Regions from separate parts of the Massilia genomosp. 1 genome, predicted to be linked through region 1. Evidence: predicted binding sites of a transcription regulator. Region 1 holds the regulator's gene; the other holds the start of a gene.
The links. Region 1 encodes FliA, which starts transcription of late flagellar genes. Its sites were predicted from a motif close to CTAAAGTTTNNNNNNNNNNNGCCGNTA; they were not measured.
Positions count from the first base shown of each region.

Region 2: a site for FliA is predicted at 2,545-2,571, ahead of F1735_RS26215 (flagellin N-terminal helical domain-containing protein). Genes of this name have one in related genera too.

Region 1 covers NZ_WHJF01000003.1:16,397-24,040, reverse strand. The annotation lists gene flhA (flagellar biosynthesis protein FlhA) at 1-663, shown strand, start outside; gene F1735_RS01565 (GIY-YIG nuclease family protein) at 825-1,130, opposite strand; gene flhF (flagellar biosynthesis protein FlhF) at 1,398-2,726, shown strand; gene F1735_RS01555 (MinD/ParA family ATP-binding protein) at 2,764-3,546, shown strand; gene F1735_RS01550 (RNA polymerase sigma factor FliA) at 3,562-4,293, shown strand; gene F1735_RS01545 (flagellar motor protein) at 4,275-5,021, shown strand; gene motD (flagellar motor protein MotD) at 5,024-5,782, shown strand; gene F1735_RS01535 (hypothetical protein) at 5,911-6,411, shown strand; gene F1735_RS01530 (M35 family metallo-endopeptidase) at 6,484-7,587, opposite strand.
Region 2 covers NZ_WHJF01000096.1:159-7,802, forward strand. The annotation lists partial or broken gene F1735_RS26205 (PEP-CTERM sorting domain-containing protein) at 1-236, shown strand, start outside; gene F1735_RS26210 (flagellin N-terminal helical domain-containing protein) at 847-2,280, shown strand; gene F1735_RS26215 (flagellin N-terminal helical domain-containing protein) at 2,674-4,107, shown strand; gene F1735_RS26220 (flagellar protein FlaG) at 4,179-4,547, shown strand; gene fliD (flagellar filament capping protein FliD) at 4,681-6,690, shown strand; gene fliS (flagellar export chaperone FliS) at 6,713-7,165, shown strand; gene F1735_RS26235 (flagellar protein FliT) at 7,175-7,507, shown strand; gene F1735_RS26240 (flagellar hook-length control protein FliK) at 7,519-7,644, shown strand, end outside.

The DNA.
Region 1 (7,644 bases):
AGCATGGGCTACACGGTGGTCGATGCCGGTACCGTGGTGGCGACGCACCTGAACCATCTGATCACGACGCACGCGTCCGAGTTGCTCGGCCGTGCGGAAGTGCAGGCCCTGCTCGACCATCTGGCCAAGGAAGCACCGAAGCTGGTGGAAGACCTGGTGCCGAAGCTGGTGTCGCTGTCGACCCTGCAGAAAGTGTTGCAGAATCTCTTGGTCGAAGGCGTACACATCCGTGATATGCGGACCGTGATCGAGACCCTGGCCGAGTATGCGACCCAAACCCAGGACCCGGCCGAGCTGACCGCCGTGGTGCGCATTGCGCTGGGCCGGGCGATTGTGCAGCAGTTGTTCCCGGGCACGAATGAGTTGTCGGTGATGACCCTGGATAACCGGCTTGAGCGCTTGTTGATGCAGGCGCTGGGCGCCGGTGGCGATGGCGCCGGGATCGAGCCGGGTTTGGCCGATACGATTGCGCAGCAGGCCGGTGCGGCGGCGGCGCAGCAGGAGCAGATGGGCTTGACGCCGGTGTTGCTGGTGCCGGGTCCGTTACGGGCCTTGTTGTCGAAGTTCCTGCGCCGGGCGCTGCCGCAATTGAAGGTGCTGTCGCACAATGAGATTCCAGAGACCAAGACGATTCATGTGACCAGTTTGGTGGGGGCGCAGTAAGAATCGCGTTTCTGACCAACATCCTCGTTGTTCCTGCTCCGCCTATACCCCGTCGTTCCCGCGCAGGCGGGAACCCAAGTTCGCGCCGGAGCCGACGGCTGAGCAAGAAACTTGGGTTCCCGCCTGCGCGGGAACGACGGGGGGAAGAACATCGATGTCTCTTAGTCCGCAGTGAAGTCCAGGTACAAATCCCGCCATGTCGGATTTTCGGCTTGCACCAGATTGATTTTCCAGTTGCGCCGCCACTTCTTGATCTGCTTCTCGCGCTTGATCGCTTCCATGATATCAAAGTGCATTTCATACCAGACCAGCTTGTCCACCCGATAGCGCTTTGTGAAACCCTCGGCAAGGGCGCTACGATGTTGCCAGATACGCGTCACCAGGTCCGATGTCACGCCCGTGTACAAGGTGCCATACGGATCGCTGGCAAGGATATAGACATAGCTGTGCTTTTCCATGGCATTCATGGTGGGCTGTTACAAGTGCTGGTTTCTGGCCTGGCTCAATGGTGTGGGAGATTACGCGTACTTGGGTTCCCGCCTGCGCGGGAAGTCGGTTCCGGCAATGCCGGGAACGACGGCAGGGAGCGGCGGTTTGTTCAGCGCGGGAACGACGCGATCGAAATGACGCCCTTTTCCCATCCTCCTCCCCAGATCGTTTCCATCCTGCATCGTCAATAATGGACCCTGTCAGTGCTCATGTGAGCACCCGGCAGGAAAACCCAGGAGTTGGCGATGAATGTCAAAAAATTTACGGCTGCAACATCACGCGACGCACTGCGTAAAGTACGCGAAGCGCTCGGGCCCGACGCCGTCATCCTGTCCAACCGTCCCGTCGATGGCGTCGTCGAAATCCTCGCCCTGGCCAGCGACGACGTCGCCTCGATCTCCTCGCCGGCCCCCGAGTCCGACATGGCCCAGCCGCGCCCATCCCTGTCGATCCCGCCTGAAACTTACGCCAACCGCCGCGTCGCGCCGGCCCCGGCCCCGGCCTACGCCGTCCAGCCCGAATCGTTCGACATGTCGATGATGGCCTCGCACATGTCGTCCATGATGATGCAAGCCATGAATCAGGCCAAGGATAGCGCCGCCGCCGACATGTCGGGCATGATGAATGAAATCCGCGCCATGCGTGGCTTGATGGAAAGCCAACTGGCCGAGATCGCCTGGGGCACCACCCAGCAGCGCGAACCGCAAAAAGCCGGCGTGCTGCGCGAGATGCTGGCCGCCGGTTTCTCGCCCAGCCTGTCGCGCTATCTGATCGAAAAACTGCCGGACGGGAAAGATGCCGCCGAGAGCCTGCGCTGGATCAAAACGGTCCTCTCGCGCAACCTGACCACCATCTCGAACGAAGATGAAATCCTGGAAAAGGGCGGCGTGTTCGCCCTGGTCGGCCCGACCGGCGTCGGCAAGACCACCAGCACCGCCAAGCTGGCCGCGCGCTGCGTGATGCGCCACGGCCCGGAAAAACTGGCCCTGATCACCACCGACGCCTATCGTATCGGCGGGCACGAACAATTGCGCATCTACGGCAAGATCCTCGGCGTGATGGTGCATTCGGTCAAGGATGAATCGGACCTGCGCATCGCCCTCAAGGAATTGCGCAACAAGCACACCGTGCTGATCGACACCGTCGGCGTCTCCCAGCGCGACCAGAACGTGGCCGAACAGGTGGCGATGCTGTCCGAGACCGGCGCCGACGTCAAGCGCCTGCTGTGCCTGAACTCGACCTCGACCAACGAAACCCTCAATGAAGTGGTGCGCGCCTACCAGGGCAGCGGCCTGGCTGGCTGCATCATGACCAAACTCGACGAAGCGGCCTCGATCGGCAATGTGCTCGATGTCGTGATCCGCCAGAAACTGAAGCTGTTCTATGTCTCGAACGGCCAGCGCGTGCCGGAAGACCTGCACCTGGCCGACCGCAACATGCTGGTCGACCGCGCCTTCCGCCTCAAGCGCGACGCCGCCGCCAGCCAGTTTTCGGACGCCGAACTGCCGCTGCTGATGGCGAACACCAGCAACGCCCGCAACGACCGCAGCCTGCGCGAGGTGTCCCTTGGCTAATCATTTCGATTTCGACCAGGCCGAAGGCCTGCGCCGGATGCTGGCCGGCCCCAAGCCACGCATCGTCACCTTTCTTTCCGCCACGCCGCAAGACGACAAGGGCGCCATGCTGGTCAACCTGGGCGCCTCCCTGGCGCGCGCCGGCAACGACGTGCTCATCGTCGACGCCTGCGACCGCGAATACGGCGTGGCCCAGCGCCTCGGCGTGGCCGACCGCGCCAGCCTGTTGCAGGTGGCGCGCCAGCAGTGCGCGCTGAACCAGATCATCCACCAGGTGCCGCAAGGCTTCGGCGTGGTCAGCATGGCGCGTGCGCGCGGCGGCCCGGACGAAGCGCGCCGCCTGGCCAAGACCTTCGACGTGCTGGTCAAGCAGACCGGCATCGTCATCGTCGACGGCGAATTCGGCGACGACGACACCTTTCCGGTACCCGTCATGGAGAGCGCCGAAATCGTGGTCCAGGTCTCCACCAGCGCCGCCTCGATCACCGCCGCCTACACCCTCATCAAGCGACTTTCGCAACAATTGGGACGCCGTCCGTTCGGAATTCTGGTCACGGGCGCATCCGAAGCGGAAGCGAAGGTGGTATACGATAATATGTCATCTGCGGCAAGTCGTTACCTTGCCGTACAGCTCACGTCAATGGGCTCGGTCCCGGCGGACGAATACCTGCACCGGGCCGCGCGCTTGGGCCGGGCCGTGGTCGACGCGTTCCCGCTGGCGGGAGCCTCGGTTGCATTTCGCCAGCTGGCGGGGCGCTTTGCCCTGTCGGCCATGCCGCAGCTCGGGCACACAGGGGGGACTTCCCATTTTGGTTCTTAAAACATACTGAGATCTATGTATACCGTCAAAGGGAAAGCGGACAAGAACCATTTACTGACCGAGCATATGCCCTTGGTGAAGCGGCTCGCCCACCACATGAAGGCCAAGCTGCCGCCCAGCGTGGAAGTCGACGACCTGGTCCAGGCCGGCATGATCGGCCTGCTCGACGCCATCAGCCGCTATGAGGAAACCCACGGCGCCCAATTCGAAACCTACGCCGTGCTGCGCATCCGCGGCGCCATGCTCGATGAACTGCGCAGCAGCGACTGGCTGCCGCGCTCGATGCGCCAGAACATGCGCAAGATCGAAACGGCAATGAGCACCCTGCAGCAAAAGCTAGGCCACCCGCCCACCGAATCGGAAGTCGCGAAAAGCCTGAAACTGTCCCTGGCCGACTACCAGGACATGCTCACCGACGGCGGCGGCCACCAGCTGGTGTACTACGAAGATTTTCACGATAACGAGGGCGGCAACGACAGCTTCCTCGACCGCTATGCGGTGGACGACGCCGATCCGCTGCGCAGCCTGCTCGACGGCGATTTCCGCCAGGCCGTCATCGACGCCATCGACGGCTTGCCGCCGCGCGAAAAAATCCTCATGGGCCTGTACTACGAAGAAGAACTGAACCTCAAAGAGATCGGGGCCGTCATGGGTGTATCGGAATCGCGCGTGTCGCAGCTGCACACCCAGGCGGTCGCGCGCCTGCGCGCGTGCTTGAAGGAGCAGGCGTGGACCGGGCCAGCGTAGCGGGAATTTTCCTGGCCCTGGCCGGCCTGCTGGTCGGCCAGGCGCTGGAAGGCGGCAAGCTGTCGTCCCTGGTGCAGCCGGCGGCGTTTGCCATCGTCGTCATCGGCACCATCGGCGCCGTGCTGCTGCAAAGCGAAGCGCCGACCTTCATGCGCGGCGTGCGCATGCTGCGCTGGGTGTTCTCGCCGCCGCCGAGCCAGCGCGCCGCCCTGGCGCGCGAGATCGCCGTGTGGGGCTTGCATGCGCGCCGCGACGGCTTGCTGTCGCTGGAAAAATACATGGCGGTCAACAAGGATAAATTCGTGCAGAAGGGCTTGCGCCTGGTGGTCGACGGCATCGCCCCCGACAAGCTGCGCAGCCTGATGGAGATGGAAGTGACGGCCTACGAATTCGGCGAACGCCAGGCCGTCAAGATCTGGGAGGCGGCGGCCGGCTACTCGCCCACCATCGGCATCCTGGGCGCGGTGCTGGGGCTGATCCACGTGATGGAAAACCTGAGCGACCCGGGTAAGCTCGGCAGCGGGATCGCGGTCGCTTTCGTCTCGACCGTGTACGGGGTCGGGCTGGCCAATATGTTTTTCTACCCGATCGCCAACAAGCTCAAGACCATCGTCGCCGAACGGGTGACCCAGTACGAAATCCTCACCGATGTCTTTCACGACATCGCCAGCGGCGACCATTCGCGCGTGATCGAAGAACGGGTCGCCTGCCTGCTCTCGCGGCCCTGACCATGGCCCGCAAAAAGTACGAAGCCGAGCACGAAAATCACGAACGCTGGCTCATTTCGTACGCCGATTTCATCACCTTGCTGTTCGCGTTTTTCGTGGTCATGTATGCCATTTCGGTCGTCAACGAGGGAAAATACAAGGTGTTTTCGGTCTCGCTGGGCGACGCCTTCGGCGGCAAGGAGCAAAAGACGGCCAGTGTCGCCAGCAGCGACGTGCCGCAGCTGATCGTGCTGCCCGACCCTTTGACCAAGCGGCGCGCCGAAGCCATGCGGCGCGAAAAGGAAAGCCTGACCAAGCTCGCGCAAAAGCTGACCTCGACCCTGGCGCCGCTGGTGCGCGAAGGCAAGGTGCGGGTGACGCAGAACAGCCGCGGGGTGAGCGTGGAAATCAATGCCAGTGTGCTGTTCGATCCGGGCGACGCCACCCTCACCCCCGAATCGGACCAGGCCCTGCGCGCGCTGGCGGTGCTGCTCAAGGACGATGCGCACGCGGTGCAGGTGGAAGGCCACACCGACCCGACCCCGATCAGGAATGCGCTGTTCCCCTCGAACTGGGAATTGTCGGCGGTGCGCGCGAGCAGCGTGGTGCGCCTGTTCATCGACAGCGGTGTGGCGCCCGAACGCCTCACTGCCGTGGGGCATGGCGCCAATATCGCGGTCGCGTCCAACGACATGCCCGAAGGGCGCGCGCGCAACCGGCGGGTGGCGGTGACGATCCTGTCGGCGCTGCCCGATACCACGACCGACATCCCCACCCGTTGATTCAACCGGGCTGGCGTGGGGCCTGAAACGGTGCACAATGGTCGAGAACGGCGCAGGCGGGCGACCCGGCCCCGCCTGAGGCAAGCGCCGCCGGCCGGGACCGACAAGACGAGACAAGGAGCAAGCCGATGAAACGATCCGTGGCGGGCATGTTGATGCTCATGGCGCTGGGACTGGCCTATGCGAAGGATAAGCCGATGAGTGGGGTGAGCGAGAAGGTGTCGGTCGCTTCGCGCGGCGGCAAGGTGCTGGTGACCTTGACGGTGAGTAACAAGACCAGGCAGCCGATCTATCTGTGGAAGGTGACGTACCAGAGCCGGCAACTGTTCGGGCCGGATGTCGACATCAGCGTGGTGGGCAGTGCGGCGCCGGTCAATTACATCGGCCCGGTGGTCAAGCGGGCGCCGCCGCAGCCCGACGATTACTTGAAGGTGGAGCCGAACGGCATGCACCGCAATACCATCGACATCACGCGCGCGTATGATTTCCAGCCGGGCAAGCAGCGCTACCGGCTCAGTCATACGGGAAGTTACGTGCTTGATCTGCAGCAGCTGGATCATCCCGAGACGATGAAACCGGCCTCGACGGTGTTCACGCATACGCAGGTGGCCCAGCCGGCGGAGCAATAAGCAGCACAGGCTGGCGATAAAAATACAGCCTGGCCGCGCGCGCGGCCAGGCTGCTTTTCATTACCGGCCGGCTTACGGCAGCGAAGGCGTGTTCTCGCCGAAATACTCGTGCGAGTCGGCATTGTCGATCGCCTTGGTCGGATTGCTGCTCGCCAGGCTGGCCGCGGCCGACTGGCCATACGCCCAGTCATCGGTCGCCGCCACCACGTTGAAGTGGCTCAGTTCGTGCACCAGGGTGCCGCCCTTCGAATCGGTGCCCGAGGTCGGCGCCGACCAGAACGCGTTGCAGACGTAGATCTTGTACGGCTGGGTCGGGTACACATACGCGTAGTAGGATTCCTTGCAGCTGCAATCGACCACGATCGGCTTGCTATCGAGCGCGTTCTTGATATTGGTAAAGTGCGTCTTGACCGTCGCGTAGCGCGTCGACGTGTAGGCGCCGAACCATTTTTTGTAGCGCGTGCCTTGCAGGTTGCTGTTCAAGTAAGTCAGGCCGCTGTTGGCCATCGTTTTCGCTGCCGCCACCCCCGAGTTGATCGAGCTCTGCTGCGACGAGCTGCAACTGGCGAACGAGATGCCGGCCGTTCCCGCGGCCTGCTGGCGCGCCGCCAGTTCGAGCGGATCGGCCACGATGGTGCCGCGCTCGAGACGCCCGTCGATCCAGAGCGAGACCGGCGCCGATTCGATCTCGCCGATCTCGCGCTGGCCCTGCTGCGCGGTCAGGCTGTTCTCGTCGTCGCCCGTCGAGTTGAACAGATTGAGCGAGGCCGCGTGGTAGCGGATCGCGTAGTCGCCGGTCACGCTCATGTCGTACATGGACGAGAGCTCCACCTTGGCGGTGTGCGAGGCGCCCGGCTTGAGCAGGTAGTAATCCTTGGCGGTCGGGGCAGGGCGCTTGTAATGGCGGCCCTGGTACGGTACATCCACGCCGTCGCGGGTGACGTCGAACAGATGGTCTTCCACACCGGCAAACGGCGTATGCCATTTCAGCACGTATTGCGGCTTGGACGAGGTGTTGGTGATGGTCACGCGCACGAGCACGTCATCCTGCTTGCCGAGCGAGGATTTTTCGGGACTCAGGCTGACAGTCACCCCGTTCGATCCCGCCTGGGCTGCCAGGCAGGCTGCTGCTGCAACGATACCGACGCTTGCTTTTACCAAGTGATTCCAGTTCATACCGTTCTCCGTGAGTGATGTGCTTGTTCTGAGTGCCGGGCCGAAAGCGGCCTCAAC
Region 2 (7,644 bases), on a different contig from region 1:
TTTCATACGGCGTAGGATGCCACGGCCCAAACGGCTACAACGCAAAGGAATGTCGGAAGTCGCTGGTTGACGGTTCCCAAGAAGATGGACGGAACATGTTGGTGGGCGCCTTCGAGGTCTTTTCGATGAGCGCTGGATCTGCCGCAGCCGTTCCCGAACCTGGCTCCCTGATCCTCATGAGCGTCGGCATGCTGGGCTTGGGTGTTATTCGCCGCAAAAAAAAGAAGTCCACCTGAGTAGTTCCACTTGCCAGAAACACGGTGACTGTCTGCGTAGGGCGAACGGCCTCCCCGGCCCGCATAACGCTTCAGTGGGGCATCGGTGTATTGAGAGTCGCCCAAGGCTGATGCGGATCGATCGTACGGCAACAATGACGGTGTTCGCTTCCGCATGCCGATATGCCAGCCCCCCCGCCCAGCCGGGGAAGCAGCCCTGAGCACGGGCAAGGCATGAGCGGTGCCTGTGCCGCTCACGCCATGCCCGCCAGAATAAACAACCCGCAATCTCACTGTCGCCGGATATCATTGGCGCCAAGTAAAAACTTGTCATATTACATAGCTTCGACGGTACTGTTAGGCCGATACCGGTCGCGCGCGCACAGCAAAATTCCGCGTAATTTCCTGCATTTCACCCCTCAAGTTCTGCCCGCGTCTGCCGTCAAGCGCCGCAATCTCGCCTGGCTTGAGGCCACAAATAAAAAATATACCTGCCTGATTTCATTAAACTTTCCGGCTGGTAACCCGTTACAAAAAAGGACTGCGGTGTGATTGTCCCGGACCGAAGGGGCAGACCAAAGCGAAGGCAAGTTGCCAACATGTATAAGTAGTATCTGCAAGGAGTAATACCATGAGCGTCATTAACACCAACGTCGCATCGCTGAATGCACAACGCAACCTGAGCACCTCGGCTTCCGCACTGTCGACCTCGCTGCAGCGCCTCTCTTCCGGCCTGCGTATTAACAGCGCCAAAGACGATGCCGCCGGCCTGGCCATTTCGGAACGCTTCACGTCCCAGATCCGCGGCCTGGATCAGGCTAAGCGCAATGCCAACGATGGCGTGTCGATGTTGCAAACGGCTGAGGGTTCCCTGCAATCGACGGGCAACATTCTGCAGCGTGTACGTGAACTGGCTGTGCAGTCGTCGAATGCAACGAACTCCGCCGGTGACCGCAAAGCGATCCAGGCTGAGGTTGGCCAACTGTTGTCAGAAGCCGACCGTATCGCCCAGACCTCGGAATTCAACGGCCTGAAACTGCTCGATGGCAGCTTCGGTACCGCCACCTTCCAGGTTGGCGCGAATGCCGGCCAGACCATCCAGGCCACCACCGCCAACTTCCGTACCAACAACTACGGTAACAACGAAGCGACCACCACCGCCCCAGCGACCGGCACCGCCTACACCGCCGGCAGTTTCGCCCTGCAAGGTCTGGCCACGACCAACATCGCCGTCAGCGCCACCGACACCGCCCAATCGCTGGCCTCCACCATCAATGGCGCCACCGCGACCACCGGTGTCACGGCCCAGGCCAAGAACGACGAATCGGCAACCTTCACCGCCGGCGGCGTGTACTCGCTGGCTGTCACCTCCGACAACACCACCGCTGCCAACGTGACCTTCACCGTGGGCGCCGCACTGAACGCCTCCGGCCTGGCCTCGGCCGTCAGCGCCTTCAATGACGTGTCCTCGAAGACCGGCGTTACCGCCAAACTGAACGATACCAATAATGGCCTGGTGCTGACCAACGCGGCCGGTAACAACATTACCATCGCCAATAACAGCGCGTCCGCTTCGGTGACCCTTGGCGCCCTCGATGCCAACGGCGCCGCCTCCGGCGCTGCGGCGAACGTTGCTTCCGGTGCGTCCTCGACCTCGGTGGGCTATGTGTCGATGAACTCGGACAAGGGTTTCTCGGTGGGCACCAGCGGTTCCACCGCAATCGCCGCCAGCACCGCCGCCACCCTCAATACCGTTTCCGGTATCGATGTGTCGACCGCCAAGGGCTCATCGCAAGCACTGAAAGTGCTGGACTCGGCCCTGGCCAACGTCAACAGCCAGCGCGCTTCGTTCGGCGCACTGCAGTCGCGCTTCGAAACCGCGGTCAGCAACCTGCAGTCGACTTCCGAAAACCTGTCTGCTTCGCGCAGCCGGATCCAGGATACCGACTTCGCTTCGGAAACAGCCAAACTGACGCGCGGCCAGATCCTGCAGCAGGCAGGTACCGCGATGTTGGCCCAGGCTAACTCGCTGCCGAACGGCGTGTTGTCCCTGCTGCGCGGTTAAGCGCCAGCGTAAGAAGCTCCTTGCATCCCCGGCCGGCCCTCGGCTGGCTGGGGAATATCTTCCGAACAGCAGGTCCTCGCATCAGCTCCTTGTTTTGCGTGCAACAAAATCGCGGCGCAATGCCCGGTTTCCGACTCCCTGGCCTCGCTCATGAGCGCCAAATTGATTTTGTTTTGCCCTCAAGTTCGGGAAAACGCTGTCGTCTAGCGCCGTGTACCGCCATGCCTTGAGGCCCAAAATAAAAAATAGTCACCCAAAATCCCCCTAAACTTTCCAGACCGCAATCCGTTACATATAAGGACTACGGTGTGATTGTCTCGGAACGAAAGGGGCACACCAAGGCGAACGGCACACAGCCAACATGAATAAAAAGTAATTGCAAGGAGTACTACCATGAGCGTCATCAACACCAACATCGCCTCCCTCAACGCACAACGCAACCTGAGCACGTCCGGCTCCGGCCTGGCCACTTCGCTGCAGCGCCTGTCGTCCGGTTTGCGTATCAACAGTGCCAAGGATGACGCGGCTGGTCTGGCCATTTCGGAACGTTTCACGTCGCAGATCCGCGGCCTGGACCAGGCCCGGCGCAATGCCAATGATGGTGTATCGATGCTGCAAACCGCTGAGGGCTCCCTGCAATCGACCGGTAACATCCTGCAACGTGTACGTGAACTGGCTGTGCAGTCCTCGAATGCGACGAACTCCGCCGGCGACCGCAAGGCGATCCAGGCTGAAGTCGGCCAGCTGTTGTCGGAAGCCGACCGCATTGCCCAGACCTCCGAATTCAACGGCCTGAAACTGCTCGACGGCAGCTTCGGCACCGCCACCTTCCAGGTGGGCGCGAATGCCGGCCAGACCATCCAGGCCACCACTGCGAACTTCCGTACCAACAACTACGGTAACAACGAAGCGATCACCACCGCCCCAGCGACCGGCACCGCCTACAGCGCCGGCAGTTTCGCCCTGCAAGGCCTGGCCACGACCACCATCGCCGTCAGCGCCACCGACACCGCCCAATCGCTGGCCTCCACCATCAATGGCGCCACCGCGACCACCGGTGTCACGGCCCAGGCCAAGAACGACGAATCGGCAACGTTCACCGCCGGCGGCGTGTACTCGCTGGCGGTCACCTCCGACAACAGCACCGCTGCCAACGTGACCTTCACCGTGGGCGCCGCACTCAACGCCTCCGGCCTGGCCTCGGCCGTCAGCGCCTTCAATGACGTGTCCTCGAAGACCGGCGTCACCGCCCGTCTGAACGATACCAATAATGGCCTGGTGCTGACCAACTCTGCCGGTAACAACATTACCATCGCCAATAACAGCGCGTCCGCTGCGGTAACCCTTAACGCCCTCGATGCCAACGGCGTCGCCGCCGGCGCCCCGGCGAACGTTGCTTCCGGTGCGTCCTCGACCTCGGTGGGCTATGTGTCGATGAACTCGGACAAGGGTTTTTCGGTCGGCAGCAGCGGTTCGAACGCCATCAGCGCTGGCGCCGCCGCCACCCTCAACACCGTGGCCGCGATCGATGTGTCGACCGCCAAAGGCTCGGCCGACGCGCTCAAGATCCTCGACTCGGCCCTGGCCAACGTCAACAGCCAGCGCGCTTCCTTCGGCGCCCTGCAGTCGCGCTTCGAAACCGCGGTCACCAACCTGCAATCGACCTCGGAAAACCTGTCCGCCTCGCGCAGCCGGATCCAGGATACGGATTTTGCTTCGGAAACCGCGAAACTGACCCGCGGCCAGATTCTGCAACAGGCGGGTACTGCGATGTTGGCCCAGGCCAACTCCCTGCCAAACGGCGTGTTGTCCCTGCTGCGCGGCTGATCCGCCTCGCTCCGCTGCACTCCCCGGCCGCTTTTTGCGCGCCGGGGAATTTTCGTTAAAGGAATACGGTCATGGAACTTCGCCCACTAGAAAACGCGCCGGCCGCTGCGCTGCCGCGCCAGGTCGCGCCCACCGAAGGCGCCGCCGCCAGCGCCAGGACGGCGCCGGCCGCCGCCCTCGGCAAGACCGGGCTCGCCAAGGAGGGGGTCGAACCCGACCCGGCCGAAGTGAGCAAGGTGGTCGACCGCATCAACGTGGCGATGCAGGCGCTGTCGCGCAATATCGAGTTTTCGATCGATACCGACAGCAAGCGCACGGTGGTCAAGATCATCGACCAGACCACCAAGGAAGTGATCCGCCAGATGCCCAGCGCCGAGGCGCTCGAAATCGGCAAGGCGCTGGAAAAAGTCCAGGGTTTGCTGATCAGCCAGGTTGCTTGAGGGAATTGGCAAAAAAGCGCCTGAATCGGGCGCAATCCGGGCATAAACCGAACAAGCACCGGATTACCCCTCTAAAGTATGGATAGAAGATGCCGTTAACTTAGTATATTCATGCTTTTACCAGGAGGCGTTCGTGGCCATTTCATCCGTCAGTTCAGGCGGCTCTATCGACGTCAACGACATCGTCAATAAATTGATGGTGGCGGAGAGCCGGCCTTTCGTCGCCATGCAGGACAAGGAAAAGGCGTACACCGCCAAGCTGGCGGCCTACGGCACGCTCAGCGGCGCGCTGAACGGCTTCCAGACCGCCGTCACCGGCCTGGCCGACCCGACCAAGTTCAAGACCATCGGCGCCTCCTCGTCCGAGAGCGGCGTGCTCACCGCCAGCGCCGGCAAGGAATCCGTCAAGGGCAGCTACAGCGTCAACGTGAGCCAGCTGTCGCAGGCGCAAACCCTGACCTCGGTCGGCCAGGCCAGCACCACCGCGCTGATCGGCAGCGGCGCGGCCACCACGCTGACGTTCGAATTCGGCAGCATCACGGGCGGCACCCTGGCTAACGGCGCCTACACCGGCGCCGCCTTCGCCCAGGACGCCACGCGCTCGGCGCGCACCGTCACCCTGGACGCGAGCAACAATTCGCTGCAAGGCATCCGCGACGCCATCAACAAGGCCAACGTGGGCGTGACCGCGTCCATCATTTCGGACGGCAGCGCCAGCCCCAACCGCCTGGTGCTGACCTCGGCCCAGACCGGCGAAACGTCGAGCATGCGCATCGGCGTCTCGGGCGATGCGGCCATCGGCAGCCTGCTCGGCTACGCCGCCGACGGCACCCAGAACATGACCCAGAACAGCGCGGCGCAAAACACCAAGCTGACCATCAACGGCGTGGCCATCAGCAGCCAGAGCAACAACGTCTCGGAAGCGATCCAGGGCGTGACCATCAGCGCGCTCAAGGTCGGCACCAGCACGGTCAACATCACCAGCGACAGCGCCGGCGCGAAAACGGCGATCAACAATTTCATCAAGTCGTACAACGAACTGAACACGACGATCGCCGGCCTGACCACGGCGCCCAAGGCCAGCGAGGGCAAAGGCGCCGGCGTACTGCTGGGCGACGCCACCGTGCGCAACCTGCAATCGAGCCTGCGCAAGATGTTCTTCACGCCGGTGCCGGGCATGGATGGCGACATCAGCAGCATGAGCCAGCTGGGCGTGTCGTTCCAGGCCGACGGTTCCCTCAAGCTCGACAGCGGCAAGCTGCAAAAAGCGCTCGATGCCGACCTGGAAGGTGTTTCCAAGCTGCTCAGTACGGTCGGCTCGACCACGGACAGCCTGGTCAGCTTTGTCGGCTCCACCACCAACAGCACGGTCGGCACCAAGAGCGTGCTGATCAGCCAACTGGCAACCCAAGGCAGCGCCACCGGCAGCACCGCCGCCGGCACCAGCATCACCAAGGGTGTCAACGACCAGTTGTCGCTGACCATCAACGGCGTGACCTCGACCGCCACCCTGCTGGCCGGTAACTACACGGCGGCCAGCCTGGCCAGCCACGTGCAGTCGATCATCAACGGCGCGGTCGGCGCGACGGGCGCCAGCGCCACCAGCGGCACCGGGGTGCTGGTCAAGCAGGAAAGCGGGATCTTCACGATCACCTCGAACAAATACGGCTCGACCTCGAAAGTGGGCATCAGCGGCAACGCCGCCGCCGGCCTGCTGGGCACGCCGACCCTGGTCGACGGGCTCGACGTGGCCGGCACCATCGGCGGCGCCACCGCCACCGGCAGCGGCCAGAACCTGACCGGCAACGCCGGCTCGACCGCTTCCGGGATCCAGATCCAGATCACCGGCGGTGCCATCGGCGAGCGCGGCACCGTGAATATCTCGAAAGGCGCCGGCGCCCAGTTCACCGAGCTGATCGACAGTTATCTCAACAGCAAGGGCACCATTTCCGGCAAGAACGCCGGCATCAACGCCAGCCTGGCCGATATCGCCAAGCAGCGCGCAGCGCTCAATATCCGCCTGACCCAGACCGAAAAAGATTTACGCAAGCAGTATTCTTCGCTCGACGTGACGCTCTCGGGCATGAGTTCGACGAGCACCTTCCTGGCGCAGCAGCTCGCCTCCCTCAGCACCATCCGATAGCGACAGAAAGAGGACATTAATTATGTTTGGATCTCCCAACAGGGGCGCAAGCAGCTACGCCAAAGTCGGCCTGGAAACGAGTGTCGTGGCGGCCTCCCCGCACAAGCTGATCGTCATGCTGTTCGACGGCGCACTGGTGGCGGTGCTCACCGGCCTGATGCACATGAAGTCGGGCAACATCCCGGAAAAAGGCAAGGCGATCTCGAAAGCCATCCAGATCATCGACAATGGCTTGCGCGCCAGCCTCGACAAAACCGCCGGCGGCCAGATCGCCGAGAACCTCGATGCGCTGTACGAATACATGAGCGCGCGCCTGCTGGCGGCGAACCTGAAAAACGATATCGAGATCATGGTGGAAATCCAGGGCTTGCTGACCGAGCTGCGCGAAACCTGGAACGCCATCGGCGCCGCCCCTGCCGTCAATCCCGCGTCCGGAACGGCGCCCAACCGCACCTCCAACCTTGTGAGCGCCTGAATGATGTCCATGACCATGACCAACGACGACGTGCTGTCCACCTACGAAGCCATGCTGGCCCTGTCCGAACAGATGGTAGCGGCGGCCGAAAGCGGCGAGTGGGATGAACTGAGCCTGCTCGAAAAACGGGTCGGCGCACACGCCAGCGCCTTGCAGGCCAACGACCAGCAAATCTTGCTCGACGGCGCCAGCCGGGTCAAGAAAGTGGCGATCATCAAGCAATTGCTGGCCTGCGACCGCACCATCCGCGACCTGACCACGCCCTGGATGGCGCAGCTGTCGCACATGATCAACAGCAGCGGCACCTCGCGCCGCCTGAATAACGCCTACGGCGGCGTCTAGTCGTCCTCGCGATGCTGGCGCGTACCGATGGACCGGGGCAGGTCGGCAGAGTCGAGCCGGGCCGCCCGACGCCGGGGGTCGGCGACGCGCGCCAGGAAGCGCTCACGCGCGCGCTCTCGACCGAGCTCGGCAAGTCG